2 regions of the Allobosea sp. NPDC055353 genome follow, and region 1 is predicted to be linked to the other one. Evidence: riboswitches for the same ligand, from Rfam matches in the RefSeq annotation. Region 1 holds a riboswitch; the other holds the start of a gene.
The links. Region 1 has a riboswitch for cobalamin ahead of ACWIEX_RS01485 (CbtB domain-containing protein). Riboswitches for the same ligand answer to the same signal wherever they lie in the genome.
Positions count from the first base shown of each region.

Region 2: another riboswitch for cobalamin. It lies ahead of ACWIEX_RS00660 (TonB-dependent receptor plug domain-containing protein); the one in region 1 lies ahead of ACWIEX_RS01485 (CbtB domain-containing protein).

Region 1 is NZ_JBSHMC010000001.1:326,821-334,291, forward strand. Features, by position in the region: gene cobW (cobalamin biosynthesis protein CobW) at 1-366, opposite strand, end outside; gene ACWIEX_RS01475 (DUF1636 family protein) at 371-760, opposite strand; gene ACWIEX_RS01480 (CbtA family protein) at 771-1,511, opposite strand; gene ACWIEX_RS01485 (CbtB domain-containing protein) at 1,524-1,700, opposite strand; cobalamin riboswitch at 1,738-1,922, opposite strand; gene cobU (bifunctional adenosylcobinamide kinase/adenosylcobinamide-phosphate guanylyltransferase) at 2,076-2,588, shown strand; gene cobO (cob(I)yrinic acid a,c-diamide adenosyltransferase) at 2,588-3,199, shown strand; gene ACWIEX_RS01500 (MgtC/SapB family protein) at 3,296-3,760, shown strand; gene ACWIEX_RS01505 (TetR/AcrR family transcriptional regulator) at 3,934-4,554, shown strand; gene ACWIEX_RS01510 (acyl-CoA dehydrogenase family protein) at 4,551-6,206, shown strand; gene cbiB (adenosylcobinamide-phosphate synthase CbiB) at 6,211-7,188, opposite strand; gene cobD (threonine-phosphate decarboxylase CobD) at 7,209-7,471, shown strand, end outside.
Region 2 is NZ_JBSHMC010000001.1:146,157-153,627, forward strand. Features, by position in the region: gene ACWIEX_RS00635 (Bug family tripartite tricarboxylate transporter substrate binding protein) at 1-631, shown strand, start outside; gene ACWIEX_RS00640 (tripartite tricarboxylate transporter TctB family protein) at 713-1,198, shown strand; gene ACWIEX_RS00645 (tripartite tricarboxylate transporter permease) at 1,202-2,731, shown strand; gene ACWIEX_RS00650 (GntR family transcriptional regulator) at 2,728-3,444, opposite strand; gene ACWIEX_RS00655 (5-formyltetrahydrofolate cyclo-ligase) at 3,708-4,442, shown strand; cobalamin riboswitch at 4,438-4,636, shown strand; gene ACWIEX_RS00660 (TonB-dependent receptor plug domain-containing protein) at 4,759-6,705, shown strand; gene ACWIEX_RS00665 (ABC transporter substrate-binding protein) at 6,702-7,471, shown strand, end outside.

The DNA.
Region 1 (7,471 bases):
GTTGAAGGCGGTGACGAGCGGCTTCGGCAGGGCGAGCCCGGAGGTCTCGATCAGGATGTGCTCGGGCGGGTTGGGCCGGTTCAGCAGCTTCTCCAGCGCCGGCACGAAATCATCGGCGACGGTGCAGCAGATGCAGCCATTCGGCAGTTCGACCACGTCCTCGTCGCTGCAGCCGGCGATGCCGCAGCCCTTCAGGAATTCGCCATCGAAGCCGAGATCGCCGAATTCGTTGACGAGCACGGCGAGCTTCTTGCCCTGCGCATTCTCGAGGAGATGGCGCACGAGGGTCGTCTTACCGGCGCCGAGGAAGCCGGTGATGATGGTGCAGGGCGTCTTGCCCAGATTGGTAGTCTGCGGAGCGTTCATGATGTCATCCTTGCTGGCGCGCCGGCAAAGGCGGCACGCGTGCGACCACGCCCTTGCGGAAGGACTGCGGCCGCTCTTTCCAGGGAACGATGCCGTTGGCGCTGGCGGCATAGGCCTCCGCGGCGCCGACGATCTCGTCGAGATGGGTGTCGGTGTCGAGATCGCCGATCAGATAGGTCCATTTGCCATCGGCGCTGAGCGCGATGGTGCAGGGCCGCTTGCAGACGCAGAGGCACTCGACGGGCAGCACGGGGATCGTGCTGCCCTTGGCTTTAAGCTGTTCGGCGAGGCGCTCGGCCAGCGCCAGTCCCGGCTGGTCATAGCCTTCCGGGAGATCGGCGCGGGCACGGCGGCAGGCCGTGCAGACATGGATGGTGAGGTCGCCCTCGGACATTGGCTTGCTTTCAGGCTTCGACGGCCCGGCGGCTCGCCCGGGGCCAAAGCACGCCGACCATGAAGGCGGTGACGAGCCAGAGCGCGGCCTGGATGCCGAGCGAGAGCGACGCGAAATGCGCGGCGACCTCGGCCGGCACCTTGCTCTCCGGCGCGGCCGGATGCGGGGCGCCGACAACATGCGGCAGCAGGATCAGGACGATCGCCACAAGCTTGAGCCAGGGCTGTTCGAAGCGCAGGAACAGGAACAGCCCGATGGCGGTTGCAACGGCGGTCCAGAGCCACCAGAGCTGGCGCTGCTCCAGCGCGGCCGAGGCTGCCCCAGGCAGTTCCGGCGCGAGCCCCATCGCAGGCGCAAGCCCGAGCGCGAGGAAACCGCAGGCACCCCAGACGAGCGCGCTGCGCTGGTCGATCCTGTCGCCGGCCGCGATCATGCCGGCGAGCAGCAATCCCGCGAAGCCGATCGCGGTCGCGATCGTCACCGCGCTGGTGAAGAGTGTGCGCTGGAGGCCATCCTGCGGCTTCCATTCGGCATGGTCGTGGCCGGGCGCGTCGCCGGCCGGTCCATGCGCGAGGATGATCTTCGCCTCGCCGTCGAAAGCGGCCAGCGCCGGCGCCTTCAGCGCGAGTGCCGCCTCATAGGTCTCGGCCTTGAGGATGAGCGGGGTGGTGGTGACATGCTGCAGGGCGGCGACGATCAAGCCAGCCAGAAGCCCGGCCAGGATGCTGACCGTGAGAACACGCGTGACCATGATGACTTTCCCTCAGTGGCAGGGAAAGGCGAGGCCGTGGCGGGTGTCGTGCGCGGCGTTGTGCACGTTGGACGAGGCCGCGAAGCCGGTCGTGTAGATCAGCGCGACGCCGATCACGAGCGCGGCGGCGACCGCCTTGACGCGTTCCGAAACGCTGAGTGTGGGGGTGGAAACCGAAGCGGTGTTCATAAGCGTTCTCCGTGGCCGCCCCGCCGGCAGCCGGTTGGATCTCTGCGGGTCGACGGCAGGTCTCCTGGCTCGCGGACTTCGCGCCCCTTGCCGCCTTCCCGGAGCTTGCGCTCCAGTGGCCGATGGCGAAGGACATCCGCTTACAGTTGCGGGGGCAGCCGCGGTCTCGCACCGCGTTCCCTTTTCACCTCCTCGCGGAGGCACCGTCGGCGACGATCATTAGCCTTCGGCGTGTTGCTGTGCAATGCAGTGCGCGTCGCAAGGGCGTCATTCTCGGGCTTGACCCGAGAATCTCTTGCAGGGAGAGGCTCCGGGGCCTCCTTCGGATGGAGATGCTCGGGTCAAGCCCGAGCATGACGGCAGAGGATTTTTTGAATGGAGTTGCCCCAGCTCACCCTCGTCCTCGGCGGCGCCCGCTCCGGCAAGAGCCGCCATGCCGAAGCGCTGATCGAGGCCCTGCCGGCGCCCTGGACCTATATCGCAACCGCGCAGGCCTATGACGACGAGATGCGTGCGCGCATCGCCGAGCATCGCGCCCGCCGGCTGGCCGGCTGGCAGACGGTCGATGCCCCGCTCGAACTGGCGGAGGCGATTGCCGCGCAGCCCGCAGGCCGTCCGGTCCTGGTCGATTGCCTGACGCTCTGGCTGACCAATCTCATCCTTGCGGAGCGCGACACTGTCGCCGCCCGCGAGGCCCTGATCGCCGCTTGCAAGCGCGTATCCGCCCCGCTCGTGCTGGTCGGCAACGAAGTCGGGCTCGGCATCGTGCCGGAGAATGCGCTGGCTCGCCGTTTCCGCGACGAGGCCGGGCGGCTGCATCAGGCGCTTGCGGCGCGGGCGGCGAGCGTGGTCTTCATGGTCGCCGGATTGCCGATGCGAGTGAAATGATGACGACGGATCAGGAAGACGCCGCCCGCCACAAGGCGAAGATGGAGAAGCGCAAGGCGGTTCAGGACGCCGAAGTCGCCTCCAAGACGGTCGAAAAAGGCCTACTCATCGTCAATACTGGCCCCGGCAAGGGCAAGTCGACGGCGGCTTTCGGGCTGATCCTGCGGGCGCTCGGCCATGGCTGGCGCATCGGCGTGGTGCAGTTCATCAAGGGCGCCTGGTCGACCGGCGAGCGCAAGGCGCTCGAAGCCTTCGGCGATCAGGTGAGCTGGCACAGCATGGGCGAGGGCTTCACCTGGGAGACGCAGGACAAGGTGCGAGACATCGCCGCCGCCGAGCGCGCCTTCGCCAAGGCGCGGGAGCTGATGGACGATCCGGACATTCGTCTGCTGGTGCTGGACGAGCTCAACATCGCCTTGCGCTACGACTATCTGCCGCTCGCCGAGGTCGTGGCGACGCTGGCCGCGCGCCGGCCGGACCTTCACATCGTCGTCACCGGCCGCAACGCCAAGCCGGAGCTGATCGAGGCGGCCGACCTCGTCACCGAGATGACGCTGGTGAAGCACCATTTCGCTGCCGGCGTGAAGGCACAGCAGGGGATCGAGTTCTAACAGGCCCCTTGCCGGGTTCCGTTCGTTTGCCGCAGAACGAACGCGAGCGGCCCTCGCGCGTTCATGCCCTCGATCGTCATTTTCGGGGGGTGAGTAATGGCAACTTTTCTGTGGGGAGAGCTGGACCTGCTGCTCAGGCTGCTGGCCGGGATGGCCGCCGGCATCGTCGTCGGCTGGGAGCGGACCAACAAGCAGCGCGCGGCCGGGATTCGTACCTTCGGGCTGGTCGGGCTGGGTACAGCCGCCGCTGCCACGATCTTCAGCGAGCCACATGAGGCCGACGCCGCCAGCCGCGTCGTCCAAGGGCTGCTTACCGGAATCGGTTTCCTCGGCGCCGGCGTCATCGTACTGCGCCGGGGCCATTCGACGCCGACGGGCCTGACAACGGCCGCAGCGATATGGGTTACCGCTGCGCTCGGTTGCGCCGCCGGGCTCGGCGATCATGCCATCGTGGCGTCGGCCACGCTGCTCGCGCTCGTCCTGCTCGCCATCGATCATTCCGTCGAACGCTGGGCCGGTCGCGGTCGGGCGGCGGATTCTGGCAACGCGCCACCTTCCTGAGTGGTCGAGGGGCCGCGGGGCGAGGGGTGCAGGGGGGGCGCCTGAGCGGTCCGTAGGCGATCTCGCCCCCGGCCTGCCGTGTTCCAACCCGGTCATTCCCGTTCCAGCCCTTGACGGCGGCCAGCCATCTCGTCAAATTGAATCCGAATTCAAATTCAATTTTGAGACCACCCATGGCCGGCATCGCACCGAAACAACCGCGCAAGGCTGGCAAGCGCGAGGCCATCCTCGCCGCCGCGCGCGGCATCGTCTCGGAGGTCGGCTTCCAGGAAACCTCGATCGCCGCGGTGGCCTCGGCCAGCGGTGTCTCGACCGGCAGCGTCTATTCCTATTTCGCCTCCAAGGCCGAGCTGATGGCCGAGATCGTCGCCGCCGTATCCTCGCGCGAGCTTGCCGTGCTGCGTGATATCGCCGCGAGCGACGCCCCCGTGGCCGAGCGACTGGCTGCTGCGGTGGAGGCCTTCGCCCGCCGCGCCTTCGCCAATCGCCGCCTTGCCTGGTCGATGATTGCCGAGCCTGCCGATCCGGCCGTCGATGCGACGCGGCTGGATTATCGTCGTGAGATCGCCGGCATTTTTCGCGCGCTTGTCGTCGAAGGTGAAGGGCAGGGCGCCTTTCGGCCCGTCGATCCCGATGCCGCCGCTGCCATGATCGTCGGCGGCTTCATGGAGGCTCTGATCGGCCCGCTCTCGCCGGACCGCCCGATCACTTCCGAGCGCGGCCGCGAGATCGCCGCCGCCCTTGCCGATCTCTCCCTCGCCGCGCTGATTTCCCGAGAAGGACAGGCCGCATGACCACGCTCGACGCTTACGGCTACGACACTCACGAAGTGCTGAACCAGGCGCCGGCACTGGCGGATTACGACGCTTTCGCCGCGGACCCTGCGCTCGGCAGTATTCTCGACACTTTCGGCGCCGGCTGGTTCCGCGAGCAGGCGAGCGTGGTCGGCGGCCATGTCGGGTCGCAAGCGGTGCAGGACCTCGCGCGGCAGGCCAATCGCACCCTGCCGGAACTGCGCACGCATGACCGCTGGGGCCGGCGCGTCGATCAGATCGAATTCCACCCCGCCTGGCACGAACTGATGGGGCTAGCCATGCGCGACGAGTTCCATTCGCTGTGCTGGACCAAGCCGCAGCCCGGTGCGCAAGTGGCGCGCGCGGCTGTGTCCTATCTCTGGAACCAGGGCGAGAACGGCATCTGCTGCCCGCTCGGCATGACCTATTCCGCGATCCCGGTCCTGCAGCGCGATCCTGCGCGCTGGGCCGAGTTTGGCCGGCTGATCACCTCCACTGATTACGACGGCCGCCCCTTGCCGGCTGCGCAGAAGCGCGGCGGCACGGTCGGCATGGCGATGACCGAGAAGCAGGGCGGCTCGGATCTGCGCCAGACCCAGACGGCGGCGACGCGCAATGCCGACGGCACCTATGCGCTCACCGGCCATAAGTGGTTCTTCTCCGTCCCGCATTCCGACGTGTTCCTGACGCTGGCGCGCACGGAGGAGGGCGTCTCCTGCTTCGTCGTGCCGGGCTGGTTGCCGGATGGTTCGCGCAACCGGCTGCAGATCCAGAGGCTCAAGGACAAGTGCGGCAACAAGTCGAACGCGTCGTCCGAGGTCGAATTCCGCGGCGTGATCGCCCACCTGATCGGGGAGCCCGGCCACGGCATCCGCGCCGGGCTTGAGATGAACCACTACACGCGGCTCGATTTCGCCGTCGGCTCGGCCGGATTGATGCGCCATGCGGTGGCGCAAGCCGCGCATCATACCGCCCATCGCCGCGCCTTCCAGAAGGCGCTGATCGACCAGCCGATCATGGCGAATGTGATCGCCGACCTCGCTTTGGAGGCCGAAGCCGCCGCCTGGCTCGCCTTCCGCTTCGTCCATGCGCTCGACAGCGAGGGCGAGAGCGAGGCCGAGAAGCTGATCGGCCGCATCGGCGCGCCGATCGCCAAATACTGGAACTGCAAGCGTGCCACCCCGGTCGCGGTCGAGGCGCTCGAGTGTCATGGCGGCAACGGCTTCATCGAGGATCACCTGATGGCGCGGCTCTACCGCGAGGCGCCGCTCAACGGCATCTGGGAGGGCACGGGCAATGTCGTCTGCCTCGACGTGCTCCGTTCGATCCGCCGCTATCCCGATTGCGTGCCGGCCCTGCTCGACGAGTTGCATGCCGCGCGCGGCAACGATCCCCGTTACGACGCCTTCCTCGCCGAGTTGGAAATCGATCTCGTCGATGTGCTCAAGCACGAGCATCTGGCGCGGCGCTTTGTCGAACGCATGGCGCTGGGCCTGTCGGCCTCGCTGCTCATCCGCCACGCGCCGCATGCGGTTGCGGATGCCTACGTCGCTTCGCGATTAGCCGGCGGCTGGTCGGGCCATTTCGGCTCGCTGCCGCAGGGGACGGATTTGCAGGCGATCGCACGACGGGCCGTGCCGGTGCCGAACTGAGGCTCTAGAGCAGCGTCACGGCCGCGAACAGCCCCGCTAGCGCCCAGAGCAGGCCGCAGGAGCGCTTGTAGAGCGCGAGCGCCCGCCTGATATCGGTCGCGTTGGCCTCGGCCCGGCCATCGCCCATCCAATGGTCGTCGACGCGGGTCTCGCCATAGACGCGCGGCCCGGCGAGGCGCAGGCCGAGCGCCCCGGCCATCGCGGCCTCGGGCCAGCCGGCGTTGGGCGAGCCGTGCTTGCCGGCATCGCGCCGCACGGCCCGCCAGGCGCCGCCGGCATCCGCCTGCCGGTCGAGCGCCGCCGAGACCACCAGCAGCAGCGCGGTCAACCGCGATGCCGGCAGGTTGACGAGATCGTCGAGCCGCGCCGCGGCCCAGCCGAAGGCGAGATAGCGTGGCGTGCGGTGGCCGATCATCGAGTCGGTGGTGTTGATCGCCTTGTAGGCAGCGATGCCCGGCAAACCGCCAACACCCAGCCAAAAGGCTGGCGCGGTGATGCCGTCCGAGAAATTTTCGGCGAGGCTCTCGATGGCTGCACGCGACACGCCGGCTTCATCGAGCGTCTGCGGGTTACGGCCGACGATCATCGAGACGGCGCGCCGCCCGCCATCGAGCCCATCCCGCTCCAGCCCCCCGGCGACGCGGGCGACATGCTCGTAAAGGCTGCGCTGCGCGATCAGGGTCGAGGCGATGAGTGCAAGCGGGATCAGGCCGAGTGGCCCGAAGGAGAGGCACAGGTTCTGGATCAGCGCCGACAGCGCGATGATGACGGCGAGCAGCAGCAGGAGCGCCAGCACGCCCATCGCCTTGCGCGTCGCGAAGGAGGCTGTCTCCCGGTTCAGCCCCCGATCAAGCCAGCCGATCAGCCTCCCGATCCAGGTGACGGGATGGCCGATTGCGGCATAGAAGCGCTGGGGATAGCCGAACGCCGCCTCGATCGTAAGCGCGAGCAGGAGCAGCGGCAGGCTGGCGGAGAGATTCATGCAGGGCGCGGGGCAGGGTCGTGGCTGAGGACGGTATCTGGCATGGCGGCGATCTCGCCACGGCCCGCGCGCTCTTTCCGGAGGCACCGCAGCCCTGGGTCGATCTCTCCACCGGGATCAATCCGATCCCCTATCCGCTTCCGGCGCTGCCGTTAAGTCTCTGGACGCGCCTGCCGGGCGCGGATGGCGAGGCGGCGCTCCTTGCGGCGGCCCGTATTGCATACCGCGTCCCGGCGCACGCCGGCATCGTCGCGGCGCCAGGCACGCAGATCCTGATCGAATT
Region 2 (7,471 bases), 180 kb from region 1:
GGACACGACGCCGCTCTTGCGCCTGACCAACGAGTACAACGCCATCGCCGTGCCCGCGAACTCGCCGATCAAGACGCCGGCGGACTTCATTGCCGCGCTCAAGGCCGATCCCGGCGCGCTCTCCGTCGGCGGCGGCTCGGCCGGCGGCGCCGACCATGTCATGCTGGCGCTGCTCGCCAAACATGCCGGTGCGCCGGTCTCGAAGATCAACTTCGTCGCCTTCTCCGGCGGCGAGATCCTGGCTGCGCTCGGCGGCGGCAAGATCAAGGCGGCGATCTCCGGCGCTTCGGAATTCCGCGCCTTCGCCGAATCCGGCCGCATCCGCATCATTGCGACCTCCGGCCCGACGCGGGTCGAGGGCCTCAACGCCCCGACGCTGAAGGAAGCCGGCATCCCGGTCGAGGTCGGCAACTGGCGCGGTTTCGTCGGTGCGCCCGGCATGAGCGACGCCGCCAAGAAGACCTGGCTCGACCGCTTCGCCAAGCTCCATGCCACCAAGGAGTGGAAGGAGACGCTGAAGACGCAAGGCTGGGAGGACGCCTATCTGCCGGGCGATGCCTTCGACGCCTTCCTCAAGAGCGAGGACGCCAACTGGACGAGCGCGCTCAAGGAAGTCGGCATCCTGAAATAGCCTTCGACGAAGCCAGGCGGCGTGCGTAAGCGCGCCGCCCGCGGTCCATCGCGAAAGGGCAGGGCAAGGCAGATGTCGTCGATGAAGAACGATTCGGCTGCGGCCGGCGGCGGGCGGCCCTGGTGGCTCGGGCTCGCCATTGTGGTCATGGGCGCGCTTTGGCTCAATGGCGCGCGCGGCATTGCCTCGACCACCAATTATGTCGGCCTTGGGCCGGCTGCGATCGTGCTCGCCGTCGGACTCGTCCTTGTCCTGCTCGGCTTCCTGCTGATCATGCAGGCGCTGAAGGGGCAGTTGGCGCCGCCCAGTGAGGACGAGGAGGAGGCGCCGTTTTCCCGTCCCGCCTTCCTGATGGCGTTGGCCGGCGTCGGCGTGCCGCTGTTGACGATCCGCTGGCTCGGGTTTCCGTTCAGCGCGATGCTGGCCTTCACGCTGGTGACCCACGCTTTCGGCTCGCGCCGCACCCTGCTCGATCTTGCGATCGGCGCAACGATCGCCAGTCTCGCCTGGCTCGGCTTCTCCCGCCTCGGCATCAGCCTTGGCCCCTTCTTTCCGCTGCTGGGCTAAAGCATGGACATCCTGAACCAGTTGCTCGGCGGGTTCGCGGTTGCCTTGCAGCCGATGAACCTGTTCTGGGCCTTCGTCGGCTGCGGGCTCGGCACGGCGGTCGGCGTCCTGCCCGGCATCGGGCCGGCGCTGACCATCGCGCTGCTCCTGCCGGTCACCGCGCAGGTCAACCCGGCCTCCGCCTTCATCATGTTCGCCGGCATCCTCTACGGCGCGCTCTATGGCGGCTCGACCACCTCGATCCTGCTGAACACGCCGGGCGAGAGCGGCTCGGTGATGACGGCGCTCGAAGGCAACCGCATGGCAAGGCGCGGCCGTGGCGCGGCGGCACTGGCGACGGCGGCGATCGGCTCCTTCGTCGCGGGTACGATCGGCACGCTGGCACTGACCTTCCTCGCGCCGGCCATCGCCGAGCTCGCCTTCGTCTTCGGCCCCGAGGATTACTTCGCCCTGATGATACTGTCCTTCACCTCGGTCGCCGTGGTGATGGGGCGTTCGATGGTGCGGGGTTTCGCCGCGTTGTTCTTCGGGCTCGCGCTCGGGACGATCGGCATCGACACCCAGACCGGCCAGACCCGCATGGTCTTCGGCACGCTCGAACTGCTCGACGGCATCCCCTTCACCGTCGTGCTGGTCTCTCTCTTCGCGATCGGCGAGACGCTTTATGTCGCGAGCCGCAGCGGGGCTGCGCCGGCCGCGATCAATCCGCTCTCCGGCGGAAGCTGGATGACGAAGCAGGACTGGAAGCGCTCCTGGAAGCCCTGGCTGCGCGGCAGCGTCATCGGCTTTCCGATCGGCGCGCTGCCGGCTGGCGGCACGGAAATCCCGACCTTCCTGTCCTATGCGCTGGAGCGCCGCCTGACCAAGCATCCGGAGGAGTTCGGACAGGGAGCGATCGAAGGCGTCGCCGGCCCCGAAGCCGCCAACAACGCGGCGGCGGCCGGCATCCTCGTGCCGCTCCTGACGCTCGGCCTGCCCTCGACCGCGACGGCCGCCGTCCTGCTCGCTGCCTTCCAGAATTACGGGCTCCAGCCCGGGCCTCTGCTGTTCGCCACCAACCCCGATCTGCTCTGGGGCCTGATCGCCTCGCTTTATATCGGCAACGTCATCCTGCTGATCCTCAACCTGCCGCTGGTCGGCATCTGGGTCCGTTTGCTGCTGATCCCCCGGCAATACATCTATGGCGGCATCGTCGTCTTCGCGATGGTCGGTGTCTGGGGTCTCTCGACCTCCTGGATGGACCTGGCGTTGATGTGCGGCCTCGGCCTCGTCGGCTATGTCGCGCGCGTCCATGATTTCCCGATCGCACCGGCCCTGATCGGGCTGATCCTCGGCCCGCAGGCGGAAATTCAGCTCCGGCGTGCGCTCGCTGTCAGTCAGAACGACTGGAGCGTGCTGATCGGCACGCCGATCGCGGCGACACTGCTTGCGATCGCGGCGCTGGTGCTGGTCGTGCCGCCCGTGCTCGCGCGCTTGCGCCGGCGCGCCAGTGCCGAAGAAGAGCCGGCGACCTCTGCTGGCCGGGCAGGTTAGCGCTTCGCTCCGGTCCGGCGCTTGCCCGGTTTGGTACCGACATTCGCGGCCAGCGCGGCCTGAAGCGCCATGCGCGCGGCGCGGATATGGCGCCGCATTAGGATCTCCGCCAGTTCGCCGTCGCGATGGCTGATCGCCTCGGTGATCCGCATATGCTCGCCCCAGGCCTCACGACCGCGTCCCGGCACGGTGGAGTGCAGGCGCCGGCACAGTCGCAGCCGCGGATAGAACTGCTCGCAGAGCAGTTCGGCGAGGATCGGGTTGCCGCTGCCCTTCGCGATCCGGCGGTGGAAATCCGCCTCGGGCTCGTCCTGGAGATAGGCGCCCATCGGGTTGCGCTCGATCTCGCCGCGATGACCCCGGACCAGTGCGTCCAGCGCGGCGATCTCGGCTTCGCTCATGCTTTCGGCCGCGAGGCGGGCGGCCATGCCCTCGGTCGCCTCGCGCACGTCGAGCAGGGCGAGGAACTCGGCCGCGCTCGGCTCGGCGACGCGGGCGCCCTGGTTGGCGACATAGGTGACGAGCCCGCGCTCCTGCAGGCGCCGGATCGCTTCGCGCACCGGCGCGCGGCTGACACCGAAACGGCGGGCGATCGCCGGCTCGCTCAGCTTGGCGCCAGGCGCGATCTCCCCGGAGACGATGGCCGAGGAGAGGTCGTCATAGAGTTTGACGGTGACGCCCACGCTCGCGGGGGGCAAAGTCTCGGCCAGCATCGAGCGGGTGCCTATCTGCTTCTGATCCCGGCAGCATAGAGCATTTCCGTGCCCGATGGGTACCGGAGGTGCCGGCGAATTCGGCGTTCCAGAGCGATCTGCATCGAAGATTGCCGTATTCCATCAACCCTGAATTCGGTTGATTGCATGGCCTGCCTGCGCAGAATGCTCATGAGCCGCAGATCCAAGGTCCGGACCTTCGCGCGCAGCCTCGCTCGGGCCGGGGGTGGCTGGCGCGTCGTGGCGAGGGAGGCCGGAAGCTGATGGGCAAGGGCGACGATGATCTGAATGACTATGCTTCGCCGGCTTGCCTGCTGCACGAGATCGATCCGGCCTATTCCGGGCTGACGCCGCCGCGCAGAGCCGGGCAGGCGCAGCCCGAACCGAGCCTGACCGAATGGCGGCGCTCCGAACGGGCGCGGTTGATCGCAGCCCGTCTGGCGATGTCGGCCCGCGCTCGAAACGCGCTCGGGCGTCGGATCGCCGGTCATCTCGACGCGCTGATCGGCGATCCCGCCGGCGTCCTCGTTAGCGGTTACTGGCCGTTCCGTGGCGAACCGGACCTGCGAGACTGGTTCCGAAGCCTGCGCGAGCGCGGTGGCCTCGCTGCACTGCCGGTCGTGGTCGAGCGCGGCAAGCCCCTGCTGTTCCGGCTCTGGCGCAAGGGCGAGCGGCTGGAGCGCGGCGTCTGGAACATCCCCGTGCCGGCTGCAGGTGTGCCGGTCTTCCCCCGGATCGTCATCGCGCCCCTGGTCGGCTTCGATGCGCAGGGCTACCGGCTGGGCTATGGCGGCGGCTTCTTCGACCGCACGCTGGCGGCGCTGCCGCCATCCACGATCGCGATCGGGGTCGGCTACGAGATGGCGGAGATGACGACGATCCGGCCGCACGACTTCGATATCCCGATGCGCCATATCGTGACGGAAAACGGCATCAGGTCCCAAGGCGGAAAGCAGGATCGGGAACCTCCGTTTGACGCCGGCCCGATCTCCCCATAAGCCTGAGCGCGACGGTTCCCTCACGGGATCAAAAGGGAACGCGGTGCGGGTGTCGAACCACCCCATGCCGCGGCTGCCCCCGCAACTGTAAGCGGCGAGCCTTTCGCCATACGCCACTGGGGCCTCGGACCTGGGAAGGCGGCGAAAGGCAACGACCCGCGAGCCAGGAGACCTGCCGTCAGCCGTGGTCACACGCGGACACGTTCGGCCGGGGTGCGCCGATCGCTGATTCGACTGTTCGCCGTCTTTCGTACGGCTGATGGGAGATCGCGTTCGCGGTGACGTGCCACTGACGTCAACGCCCGAGGTCTCCATCGTGAAATTCTTCCTCCCGGCCGCCGGATGCGGCCGCCTGCTGTTGTCCGCTTCCTGCCTTGCCATCGCCGGTGCAACTGCCCCGGCCTTTGCCCAGAACGCCCCCGCCACCGTGGCGCTCGACGAGATCGTCGTCAGCGCCACGGGAACGCCGACGCCCGCCCGCGAGGTCGCGAGCTCCGTCACCGTCATCACCGCCGGGGATATCGAACAGCAGCAGCGCCGGACGCTGCCGCAGGCGCTCGCCGCCGTGCCCGGGCTCAACATCGTCCAGACTGGCGGGCCGGGCGGCCTGACCTCGGTCTTCATGCGCGGCACCAATTCCAATCACGTCAAGGTGCTGATCGACGGCATCGAGGCCAATGACCCCTCGGCGCCGAACCGCTCTTTCGATTTCGGCTCGATGCTGACCGAGGATATCGAGCGCATCGAGGTGCTGCGCGGCCCGCAGAGCGGCCTTTACGGTGCCAACGCGCTGGGCGGGGTCATCTCGGTGACCACGAAGCGCGGCGAAGGGCCGCCGAAGGTGACCGCGCGCGTCGAGGGCGGCTCGCACGGCAGCTTCAACCAGTCCCTCGGCTTCAGCGGGGGCGATGCGCGCTTCAACTATGCCTTCAACGCCAGCCATTTCCGCGCCGACGGAACCGAGGTGACGCCGCCGAACCTCGTACCGCCCGGCCGCCGGATCAATCCGAACATCTTCGACAATTACAGCTATTCGGGACGCCTCGGCTTTGCGCTCACCGACACGCTGACGCTGAACTGGGTCGGCCGCTATCAGGACGGCCAGCTGCGCTATACCGGCGACACCGGCTTCCCGAGCACGCCCTCGCCCTATCGCTCCCTGCAGAACTACGCGCAGGCCTTCACCCGCGGCGAGGTGGTCTGGGACCCGTTTGGCGGGCGCTTCGTCAACACCTTCGGCGTGTCCTATTCGCGGCAGGACAGGGGAACGCGGACGGCCTCCGCGGCGACAGGCCTGCTTGGCCTGCCCAATCAGAGCCTCGGCGAGCGCACCAAGCTCGACTGGCGCGGCAATCTCGAGATCATCAAGGGCCACAACCTGATCACGGGCCTGCAATATGAGCGCGAGCGGCTCGATACCACGAGCCTGATCGCCTCGAACGGCAACAAGGCGGCCTATCTCGAATACCAGGGCAATATCGAGGATCGCTATTTCCTGGCGGCCAACATCCGTCACGACCATGACGACAGCTATGGTGGGCACACGACCTACCGCGTCACCCCGGCCGTCATCATCCCCGGTACGGAAACCAAGCTGAAGGCGAGCTACGGCACCGGCTTCAAGGCGCCGACGCTGAGCGAGCTCTTCATCGACTATCGCCCCGGCTACAACTTCTTCGGCAACCCGAACCTGAAGCCGGAGGAAAGCCGCGGCTGGGATATCGGCCTCGAGCAGCCGCTCTTCGACAAGCGCCTGCAATTCGGCGCGACCTGGTTCCAGAACGATATCGACAACCTGATCGTCACCAATGTCACGCGCGATTCCTACGCCAATATCGGCAAGGCCAGAACGAAGGGCGTCGAGGCCTTCGCCGCACTGGAAATCTCGCCCCAGTTCCGCATCCGCGCCGACTACACCTTCACCCTCGCCAGGGACGAGATCGCCCGGCAGGAACTGTTGCGCCGGCCGCGCCACAAGGCGAGCGCGACCGCGACCTGGACGCCGACCGACAAGCTCAGCCTCTCCGCGACGTTGATCTATGTGGGCTCCTGGGTCGACGGCAATCGCGACTTCTCGGTATCCCGCATGCGCGCGAAGGGGGCGACGCTGGTCAACCTCGCCGCCGAATACAAGGCGACCGACAAGGTGACGGTGTTCGGGCGGGTCGATAACCTCTTCGACAAGCGCTGGGAGAATCCGGTCGGCTTCCTCGTGCCGGGGTTCGGCGCTTTCGGCGGAATCAAGGTGGCCATCGGCGGATGAACCTGCCTCTCGCCCTGCGCCGCCTGCGCGGCGCCTGCCTCCTGCCCATCGCGCTTGCGGGCGCGATGGCATCGGTCTCGCTTGCTGCGGAGCGGCCGGCCCGCATCGTCTCGCTCAATATGTGTACCGACGAGCTCGTCCTGCGCCTGGCCGATCCCGAGCGCATCGCTTCGGTGACATGGCTGTCGCAGGACCCGCGCAACGCCAACATGGCGGACGCCGCCCGCCTGATACCGGCCAATCACGGGCTTGCCGAGGAAGTCTTGGGCTTTCACCCCGATCTCGTCGTCGCCGGCACCTATACGACGCGCGCCACGGTTTCGCTGCTCGGGCGGGTCGGCATCGGCGTCAGGGAATTCGGCGTTCCCCACAATCTCGCGGAAATGAAGGCGCAGATCGCCGAGATGGCCGATGTTCTCGGCGAGCCCGCTCGCGGGCAGGCCTTGCTCGTCGGGATCGAGCAGCGCTTGCAGGCCCTCGCCGCTCGGCGTGTCGAGCGGCCGTTGCGGGCGATCGTGCTCCGTCCCAGCGGCTTCACGGTCGGCCGCGGCTCGCTCGTCGACGAGATTCTGACCCGCGCCGGTCTCGTCAATATCGCGGCCGAACTGGGCGTCGAGAGCTATGGGCAGATCGCGCTCGAAACCGTGGCGCTCGGCGGCGCCGAAATCCTGATCCTGAACGAGACGCCGGATGGCCCGCCGTCCCTGGCGCACGAGATCCTGCACCATCCGGTGATCGACCGGCTTGGCGACCGGCTGAAGCGCGT